3 regions of the Streptomyces sp. NPDC088554 genome follow, and region 1 is predicted to be linked to each of the others. Evidence: riboswitches for the same ligand, from Rfam matches in the RefSeq annotation. Region 1 holds a riboswitch; each other region holds the start of a gene.
What was found. A riboswitch is a leader RNA that binds a small molecule or an ion and turns the genes downstream of it on or off. The one in region 1 is predicted to bind thiamine pyrophosphate.
Positions count from the first base shown of each region.

Region 1 (3,269 bases):
CCGCCTGATCGGGCACTCGTCCGGTCACAGAACGGCCTTGCGCAGCGGTACGGAGGGGTCCGCGGCCGCAAGCTGATCGAGGCGGGCGCCCGCCTCGATCAGCTTGCGGCCCTGTGCCAGGTCCCGGGGGCGGCCGACCGCCAGCAGGGCCACCAGCACCCCGTCCCGCAGCCACACCACGGACCAGGCGGCGTCCCCGGGGTCGCCGCGCCGCACCAGGGTGCCGGCCGCCGTGTGGTGGCCCGCGTACTGCACGAACCGGCCGAACTGCTCCGACCAGAAATACGGCACCGGGTCGTAGACCTGTTCGCTCTCGCCCATGACCTGGGCGGCGACCGTGCGCGGCCCCTGGAGCGCGTTGTCCCAGTGGTGGACGAGCAGCCGCTCGCCGTAGCGCGCGGACGGGAAGGAGGCGCAGTCACCGACCGCGTACACCCCCGGCAGCGAGGTTCGCAGCCGGTCGTCGGCGGTGACGGAGCCGTCCGCGCCCAGCGCGATGCCGGACCCGGCCAGCCAGCCGGTCGCCGGGCGCGCGCCGATGCCCACGACCACCGCGTCGGCGGACAGCCGGGTGCCGTCCGCGAGGAGGACCGCGCCCGGCTCGACACCGGCCACGCGCGCGTGCGTCAGCAGTTCGGCGCCGCTCTCCGCGTACCAGCCCGCCATGGGGGCGGTCACCTCTGCGGGCAGGGCGCCCGCGAGCGGCCGGTCCGCCGCCTCGACGACCGTCACCGCGCACCCCGCCTCCCGGGCGGCCGTGGTGAACTCCGCGCCGATCCAGCCCGCGCCGACGACCACGACGGAGCGCCGCTGTTCGAGGACGGGGCGCAGCCCCTCCGCGTCGTCGAGCGTGCGCAGCGCGTGGACACCGGCCGCGCCCCCGGTGCCCGCGAGCCCGACCGGCTCCGCGCCGGTGGCGATCACCAGGACGTCGTACGGGACGGGCCCGGCGGCGGTGTCGATCTCGCGCTCCGCCGGGCGCAGCCCGGTCGCCTCCAGGCCGAGCCCCAACTCGACGGAGAGCGCGCCGAAGTCGAGGTCGAAGGCCGAGCTGTCCGCCTTGCCCAACAGCAGCGCCTTGGACAGCGGCGGCCGGTCGTAGGGCGGGTGCGGCTCGGCCCCGATCAGGGTGACGGGCCCGTCGTACCCCTTCTCCCGCAGGGCAACTGCGGTCTGCACCCCCGCCATCCCGGCTCCGACGATCACCACACGCGGCTCGCTCATCGGTGCCTCAGCCCGCCGTCGGCACGGAGACCGGCAGCTGCTCCACGACGCTGGTGCCGCTGCCCTCCTGGGACTCCCACCGCCAGCTCTCGGTCAGCCTGACGCGCCCGTCGGGCAGCTCGGAGACCGTGGAGAGGCAGTGCCCCGACGAGGTCGTGCCGTCCTGCTTCAGCTGTACGTAGCGGAAGTCCAGCCGGTCGCCCGCGCGGGTCCCCACCAGATGTCCGCGCACCACGTCACCGCCCTCGTACCGGGCCCGGATCACGCCGTCCCGCTCGTGGTAGACGAAGCGGGTACCGGTGCCCACCTGGCCGGGAGCCTGGTCGGCGACCGGGGAGAGGACGAGTCCGTCCAAGGAACGGGCCATGACGAAGGCTCCCTTACTGCGCGGGCGGCGGAACGTTAGTCTGGCCAGCGACACTACCTCGCGGGAGTCCGGACGCACCGGGCTGAGAGGGAGGCTGACGCGGCCTCCGACCGTACGAACCTGATCCGGGTCATGCCGGCGAAGGGAGGGGCTGGACGCCCATGCAGTCGTCTTCTGCCTGCCATACCGCCCCCGACGTCCTGGTCGTCGGGGGCGGGATCATCGGCCTCGTCACGGCGTGGCGGGCCGCGCAGCGCGGGCTGAGCACCGCCGTCGCGGACCCCGATCCGGGCGGCGGGGCCGCGCGGGTCGCGGCCGGGATGCTCGCCGCCGTCACCGAACTCCACTACGGGGAGCAGACGCTCCTCGGTCTCAACCTGGCCTCCGCCGCGCGCTATCCCGCGTTCGTCGCCGAACTGGAGGCGGCGAGCGGCCTGGACACCGGCTACCGCGCCTGCGGCACCCTCGCCGTCGCCCTCGACACCGACGACCGCGCCGAACTGCGCGACCTGCACGCCCTCCAGCGGCGTTCGGGGCTGGCCTCCGAGTGGCTCACCGGGCGCGAGTGCCGCCGCCTGGAGCCGATGCTCGCGCCCGCCGTGCGCGGCGGGCTGCGGGTCGACGGCGACCACCAGATCGACCCGCGCCGGCTGGCCACGGCCCTGCTGGCCGCCTGCGCGCGCGCCGGGGTCGTCTTCCACCGCGTACGGGCCGACCGGCTCACCGTCGCGGGCGACCGCGCCACCGGAGCCGTGCTCGCCGACGGCCGCGCGCTCACCGCCGGCCAGACCGTGCTGGCGGCGGGCAGTCTCAGCGGCGGGCTCCCCGGCGTACCGCAGGAAGTACTGCCGCCGGTACGGCCCGTGAAGGGCCAGATCCTGCGGCTGACCGTGCCCCGTCCGTACGCGCCCTTCCTGTCCCGGACCGTACGGGCCGTGGTGCGCGGCAGCCATGTCTATCTCGTGCCGCGCGAGAACGGCGAGCTGATCGTCGGCGCCACCAGCGAGGAACTGGGCTGGGACACCACGGTCACCGCGGGCGGCGTGTACCAACTGCTGCGGGACGCGCACGAGCTGGTCCCCGGCATCACCGAACTCCCCCTCACCGAGACCCTGGCGGGGCTGCGCCCCTGCTCCCCCGACAACGCGCCCCTGCTCGGCCCGACCGCCCTGCCGGGGCTCCAGCTGGCCACCGGGCACTATCGCAACGGGGTGCTGCTCACCCCGGTCACCGGCGACGCGCTGGCCACCGCGCTGACCACGGGGGCCCTCCCGGCGGAGGCCCGCGCCTTCAGCCCGCTGCGCTTCGGCGCGCGCCCGACGGCCTCCCCCACGGTTCTCCCGTCCGATTCCGTACGTCAGGAGCAGTCCGCATGACCTCCGGCAGCACCCCCGCACCCGCCACCATGACCACCACCATGACCACCACCGTGACCGTCTCGGTGAACGGCGAGCCACGGGTGCTGGCCGCCCCGGTCACCCTCGACACGGTGGTCGCCGCCCTCACCCCCGCGCCCTCGGGTGTCGCCGCGGCCGTCAACGAGACCGTGGTCCCGCGCACCCGGTGGTCCGGCACGCCGCTCGGCGACGGCGACCGGATCGAGATCCTCACCGCCGTCCAGGGAGGCTGACCATGACCGACGATCCGCTGATCATCGGGGACACCGTCTTCACCTCCC
Region 1 is NZ_JBIVMF010000009.1:235,546-238,814, reverse strand. Features, by position in the region: gene ACIP8W_RS13825 (NAD(P)/FAD-dependent oxidoreductase) at 25-1,224, opposite strand; gene ACIP8W_RS13820 (hypothetical protein) at 1,232-1,591, opposite strand; TPP riboswitch at 1,642-1,755, shown strand; gene thiO (glycine oxidase ThiO) at 1,753-2,967, shown strand; gene thiS (sulfur carrier protein ThiS) at 2,997-3,221, shown strand; gene ACIP8W_RS13805 (thiazole synthase) at 3,224-3,269, shown strand, end outside.

Region 2 (3,269 bases), on a different contig from region 1:
ACGCCGGAGCCACATCGGTCGTCAGCGGGCCGAGCGTGTAGAACGGGGCTTCCTCGCAGATCTCCTGCTGAAGGTCGATGTTCTCCTTGATCTTGTGCATCGGGACATGGCCAGGGCCCTCGATCATCGTCTGCACCCCCAGCCGCTTGGCCGTCGAGTTCAGCTCGCCCAGCGTGCGCAACTCCGCGAACTGCGCCTCGTCGTTGGCGTCCGCGATGGAACCCGGCCGCAGACCGTCGCCCAGGGAGTACGTCACGTCGTAGGCCGCGAGGATCTCGCACAGCTCCTCGAAGTTCTCGTACAGGAACGACTCCTTGTGGTGCGCGAGACACCAGGCGGCCATGATCGATCCGCCGCGCGAGACGATGCCCGTCTTGCGACGGGCCGTCAGCGACACGTACCGCAGCAGTACGCCCGCGTGCACCGTCATGTAGTCGACGCCCTGCTCGGCCTGTTCGATCACCGTGTCCCGATAAATTTCCCAGGTCAGCTCCTCGGCCTTGCCGTCGACCTTTTCGAGCGCCTGATAGAGCGGCACAGTACCGATGGGCACGGGGGAGTTGCGCAGCACCCACTCCCGGGTGGTGTGGATATTGCGGCCGGTGGAGAGGTCCATGACCGTGTCCGCGCCCCAGCGGGTCGCCCAGGTCATCTTCTCCACCTCCGCCTCGATGGAGGAGGTGACCGCGGAGTTGCCGATGTTGGCGTTGACCTTCACCAGGAACCGCTTCCCGATGATCATCGGTTCGGTCTCCGGGTGATTGACGTTCGCCGGCAGTACGGCACGCCCGGCCGCGATCTCCTCGCGTACGACCTCCGGGGGCACGTTCTCGCGGATCGCGACGTACTCCATCTCCGGGGTGATCTCCCCTCGGCGGGCATACGCGAGCTGTGTCACCGGCTGCCCGCCCCTGGACCGCCGCGGCCTGCGCGGACGGCCGGGGAACACCGCGTCGAGGCCCCGCAGATCAGTCGCTCCGCTCCGGAGCAGCCCCCCGCGCGGCGAGGTGTGCTTGAGCCCGTCGTCCTCGGGGCGGACGGGCCTGCCCTCGTACTCCTCGGTGTCGCCGCGCGTGATGATCCAGCTCTCCCGCAGGGGCGCGAGGCCCCGGCGTACCTCGGTGTCGACAGCGGGGTCGGTGTACGGCCCCGACGTGTCGTACAGCGTCACATCCGCGCCCGTGGTGAGGTGCACCCTGCGGACCGGCACCTGGAGATCCGGACGGGAACCCCGGACATATCCCTTGTGCCAGCCGATGGACCTTACGGTCCCGTCCGGATTCCCCGAATCCGAGGCAGGCGTGCGTGTGTCCTGAACGGTCATGAGACCTACTCCCTACGCCGGCATTACCCGGTAACAGGTTCAGCGGTCGGCGCAGCTCAGGCGTCCGGGGAAAAGTCCCGGGACCCCTCGTTCAGCGCCCTCTCAGCCCGGTGCTCCGAGCTCCCGCGTGTGCAAAGGTGCCCCCACGCTAGCGTCATTTCCGGCGTGCTGAACAGAGGGCCCCACCCTTCTTGCGATGATCGGTCGGTGACCTCATCCCAGCAGACTCACGAACCGCACGGCCACTCGCACAGCCACGGCCCCGCCGCACCCGTCTCCCGACACCTCCGCAAGGTGATCGCGGCGGTTCTGATCCCGTTCGCGACCGCGGTGGTCATCGGGCTCGCCGTGCTCTGGCCGGGCGGCGCTCCGGCGCACGAACGCACGGGGGTCGGCTTCGACCGGCAGACCGAGCAGGGCCGGGTGGTGCAGATCGAGCGGGTCGACTGCAAGGACGTGAACGCCTCGCAGATCCCGTCCTCCGGCACCTCGACGCCCCAGGGACGCGAGGCGGCGCGGGGGGAGACCGGGGAGTGCAAGAAGGCGACGGTCGAGGTGACTTCCGGCAAGGAGAAGGGCCGGACCTTCGTCGAGGTCGTCCAGCCGGACGCACCACGGCAGTTTCACGTGAAACAGGGCGTCGTGGTGGCATACGCACCCGACGCGCCCCGTGATCTCCAATACTCGGTGACCGATGTGGACCGCAAGTTCCCCATGGCGCTGCTGGCCGGCATCTTCGCGCTCGCGGTGATCGCGGTGGGACGGATGCGTGGTGTCATGGCGCTGGTCGCGCTCGTCGTCTCGTTCGCCATTCTGACGCTGTTCATCCTGCCCGCGATCCTTCAGGGCTCGAACCCGCTGATCGTGGCGGTGGTCGGGGCCAGCGCGATCATGTTGATCGCCCTCTACGCCTGCCACGGTCTGACGGCCCGCACCTCGGTCGCGGTCCTCGGCACGCTGATCTCCCTGCTGCTGATCGGCCTGCTGGGATCGCTCTTCATCGGCTGGGCGAGCCTGACGGGCAACACGGACGACAACACCGGGCTGATCCACGGCCTCTACCCCGAGATCGATATGAGCGGTCTGCTGCTGGCGGGCGTCATCATCGGATCGCTCGGTGTCCTCGACGATGTGACGGTCACACAGACCTCGGCGGTCTGGGAGCTGCGCCAGGCGGATCCGACGATGGGGCCCCGCGCGCTCTACCGGGCGGGCATCCGAATCGGTCGGGACCACATCGCCTCGGTCGTCAACACGCTCGTGCTCGCCTACGCGGGTGCGGCGCTGCCGCTGCTGCTGCTCTTCTCGATCGCGCAGTCGAGCGTGGGCTCGGTCGCCAACAGCGAGCTGGTGGCGGAGGAGATCGTACGGACCCTGGTGGGTTCGATCGGTCTGGTCGCGTCGGTCCCGGTGACCACCGCGCTGGCGGCCCTGGTGGTCTCGGCCGACCGGCAGACCCCTGGGAACACGGCTCAGCCGACCCCCACGGGCTCCGGACCGGACACAGACGGTCCGGCACCCGCGGGGCGGGAGGAGACCCTCTCCACACCGGTGCCGAGCATCTCGGCACGCACGCTCGGCGGCCGGGGCCGCCGCCGCAAGAAGTAGCCGTACGGTCCCGGAGGGGGCCGGGAGGCCCGAGGCCGTACCACCCGCTGTCGGTACGGCCTCGAAACCACCCGGACGGCCCCGTTCAGCCTGCGTTCTCCTCGGCAAGGATGCGTCCGAGCGCATCCTCCAGATTGCCCTCGAAATCGCTGAGCGTCCGCTCCTGACCGAGCGGCACCAGTCGGTCCGTACGGTCGAGGAAGGCGACCAGCGGTGCGGCGCTGACCCTGAACAGCGCGTGGTCTTCGCCCACTTGAAGCCTCATATGAACATCGGAGAGATCCTCCGGTGTGGTCGGGGAGATATGCACATCACCGTCTCCACTGGGTGTATTGAT
Region 2 is NZ_JBIVMF010000038.1:39,613-42,881, reverse strand. Features, by position in the region: gene thiC (phosphomethylpyrimidine synthase ThiC) at 1-1,324, opposite strand, end outside; TPP riboswitch at 1,317-1,461, opposite strand; gene ACIP8W_RS29405 (YibE/F family protein) at 1,532-2,932, shown strand; gene ACIP8W_RS29400 (SsgA family sporulation/cell division regulator) at 3,018-3,269, opposite strand, start outside.
Region 2: it holds a riboswitch for thiamine pyrophosphate, as region 1 does, so the genes downstream of both, thiC (phosphomethylpyrimidine synthase ThiC) here and thiO (glycine oxidase ThiO) in region 1, are expected to answer to the same signal.

Region 3 (3,269 bases), on a different contig from region 1:
CCACCCGCAAGACGCTCTGGCGGCTGCACGACGGCACGCTCGTCGAGTCCGTGCTGATGCGCTACCCGGACAGGGTCACGATGTGCATCTCGTCCCAGGCCGGGTGCGGGATGAACTGTCCGTTCTGTGCGACCGGGCAGGCGGGGCTCGACCGGAATCTCTCGACCGCGGAGATCGTGCACCAGATCGTCGACGGGATGCGCGCGCTGCGTGACGGGGAGGTTCCCGGTGGGGCCTCGCGGCTGTCGAACATCGTGTTCATGGGGATGGGTGAGCCCCTCGCCAACTACAAGCGGGTGGTCGGGGCGATCCGTCGGCTGACCGACCCGGAGCCGGACGGGCTCGGGCTCTCGCAGCGGGGGATCACCGTTTCGACGGTCGGTCTGGTCCCGGCGATGCTGCGGTTCGCGGACGAGGGCTTCAAGTGCCGTCTCGCGGTCTCGCTGCACGCGCCCGACGACGAGCTGCGCGACACCCTCGTCCCGGTCAATACGCGCTGGAACGTCCGGGAGGTACTGGACGCCGCCTGGGAGTACGCGGAGAAGTCCGGCCGCCGGATCTCCATCGAGTACGCCCTGATCAGGGACATCAACGACCAGGCATGGCGCGGCGACCGGCTGGGCCGGCTACTGAAGGGGAAGCGGGTGCATGTCAACCTGATCCCGCTCAACCCCACGCCGGGCTCGAAGTGGACGGCGTCGCGCCCCGAGGACGAGAAGAAGTTCGTCGAGGCGATCGCCGCGCACGGGGTGCCCGTGACCGTACGGGACACCCGTGGCCAGGAGATCGACGGAGCGTGCGGGCAGCTGGCGGCTTCGGAGCGCTAGCAGCGGAATCGCCGGGGTAATCTTGGCCGGAAACCGTTAGATTTCCTGAAACATCGCATTTTCAATTTTTCGATACCTGAATACATCGTAATTTCCGACAGGGGAGCGCCACAGCGCTGAGAGTGCGGCATGGTCCGTGAGAGCGGACAACGGTCGCAGACCCTCTGAACCTTGCCCAGGTCATTCTGGGTAGGAAGTTCGGACACCACTCAAGCTGTTGCGCCCTGCCCGGGTTCCGGTCCGTCCGGAGTCCGGGCAGGGCCGCGTCTTCTCCTGGATATCCCAGGAGGAAAACCAGTGAGTATCACCAGCACCACCGCCGGAGTCGGAAGGGCCGCGGCCGCCGCTCTGGCCGCCGCGCTCGGGGTCTCCCTCCTCGCCGCCTGCGGTGGCGACGACGGGGGGAAGGCCGACGGAGGGACCCCGTCCAAGACCGTCACCCTCGTCAGCCATGACTCGTTCAACGCTTCGCCCGCCGTGCTCAAGGAGTTCACCAAGGAGACCGGCTACACGGTCAGGGTGCTGAAGAGCGGGGACGCGGGCGAGGCCCTCAACAAGGAGATCCTGACCAAGGGGTCCCCGCAGGGCGACGTTTTCTTCGGCGTCGACAACACGCTGCTCTCCCGGGCCCTCGGCAACGGCATCTTCACGCCGTACGAGGCGAAGGGGCTCGGGCGGGTCGACACGGCGGCGCGGCCCGACAAGGGTGAGTACCGGGTCACCCCGATCGACACCGGGGATATCTGCATCAACTACGACAAGAAGTATTTCGCGGACAGAAAGTTGGCGCCGCCGCAGTCCTTCGACGATCTGGTCAAGCCCGCCTACAAGAACCTGCTGGTCACCGAGAACGCCGCCACCTCGTCGCCCGGTCTCGGCTTCCTCCTCGGCACCGTCGCGCGGTACGGCGACGACGGCTGGCAGGACTACTGGAAGAAGCTGAAGGCCAACGGCGTCCAGGTCGTCGACGGCTGGGAGCAGGCGTACAACGAGTCCTTCTCGGGCTCCGCGGGCGGCAGGAAGGCCAAGGGGAACCGGCCCCTCGTCGTCTCGTACGCCTCCAGCCCGCCGGCCGAGGTGCTGTACGCCGAGCCGCGGCCGAAGACCGCCCCGACCGGGGTCGCCACCGGCACCTGCTTCCGGCAGACCGAGTTCGCCGGGCTGCTCAAGGGTGCGAAGAACGAGGCCGGGGGCAAGGCCCTGCTGGACTTCCTGATCAGCGGGAAGTTCCAGGCGGACATGCCGCTCAGCATGTTCGTGAACCCCGTGGTCAAGGATGTCGCGCTGCCGAAGCTGTTCACGGAGTTCGGCGCGACCGTCGACAAGCCGGAAACCGTCGCCCCGGCGAAGATCGCCGCCAACCGTGAGCAGTGGATCCAGTCGTGGTCCTCACTCGTAGTGAAGTAGCACGGCAGAAGCCCCCGAGGAAGCCCACGGGGAAGTCCATGAAGGGGCGGGCCGTGCGCGCCACCGCGCTGCGGCTCGCCCTCATGGCCGGGCCCGTCGCCTTCTTCGCGGTCTTCTTCGCCTACCCGGTGGCCGCGATCGTCGGGCGCGGGCTGAAGACCGGCGGCGGCTGGCAGCTCGGCCGGATCGCCGATGTCCTGGGCCGCCGGGACATCCTCGACGTGCTGTGGTTCACCGGCTGGCAGGCGCTCGCCTCCACCGCGCTGACCCTGCTGGTGGCGCTGCCCGGCGCCTATGTCTTCGCGCGCCTGGACTTCCCCGGGAAGCAGCTGCTGCGCGCGGTGGTCACCGTGCCGTTCGTCCTGCCGACCGTTGTCGTCGGTACGGCGTTCCTGGCGCTGCTCGGGCGCGGCGGACTGCTGGACGAGCTGGGGGGCGTACGGCTCGACACCACTGTCTGGGCGATCCTCCTCGCCCATGTCTTCTTCAACTACGCGGTGGTCGTACGTACCGTGGGCGGCCTCTGGGCACAGCTCGACCCGCGCCAGGAGCAGGCCGCGCGGGTGCTCGGCGCGGGACGGTTCACGGCCTGGTGGCGGGTGACGCTGCCCGCGCTCGCGCCCGCCGTGGCGGCGGCGGCGCTGATGGTGTTCCTGTTCACCTTCACCTCCTTCGGCGTCGTACAGATCCTCGGCGGACCCGGCTACTCCACCCTGGAGGTGGAGATCTACCGGCAGACCGCGCAGCTGCTGGACCTGCCGACCGCCGCCGTGCTGACCCTGATCCAGTTCGTGGCCGTCGGCGGGATCCTGGCGGTGCACGCGTGGACCGTACGGAAACGGGAGACCGCGCTGCGGCTGGTGGATCCCGGGCGGACCGCGAGCAGACCGCGCGGCGCCGGGCAGTGGGCGCTGCTGGGCGGGGTTCTCACCACCGTGATCCTGCTGATCGTGCTGCCGCTGGGGGTGCTGGTCGAGCGCTCCCTCGACGGGCCCGGCGGGTACGGGTTCGGTTTCTACCGGGCGCTCGGATCGG
Region 3 is NZ_JBIVMF010000001.1:400,252-403,520, forward strand. Features, by position in the region: gene rlmN (23S rRNA (adenine(2503)-C(2))-methyltransferase RlmN) at 1-827, shown strand, start outside; TPP riboswitch at 917-1,041, shown strand; gene ACIP8W_RS01660 (thiamine ABC transporter substrate binding subunit) at 1,125-2,234, shown strand; gene ACIP8W_RS01665 (ABC transporter permease) at 2,318-3,269, shown strand, end outside.
Region 3: it holds a riboswitch for thiamine pyrophosphate, as region 1 does, so the genes downstream of both, ACIP8W_RS01660 (thiamine ABC transporter substrate binding subunit) here and thiO (glycine oxidase ThiO) in region 1, are expected to answer to the same signal.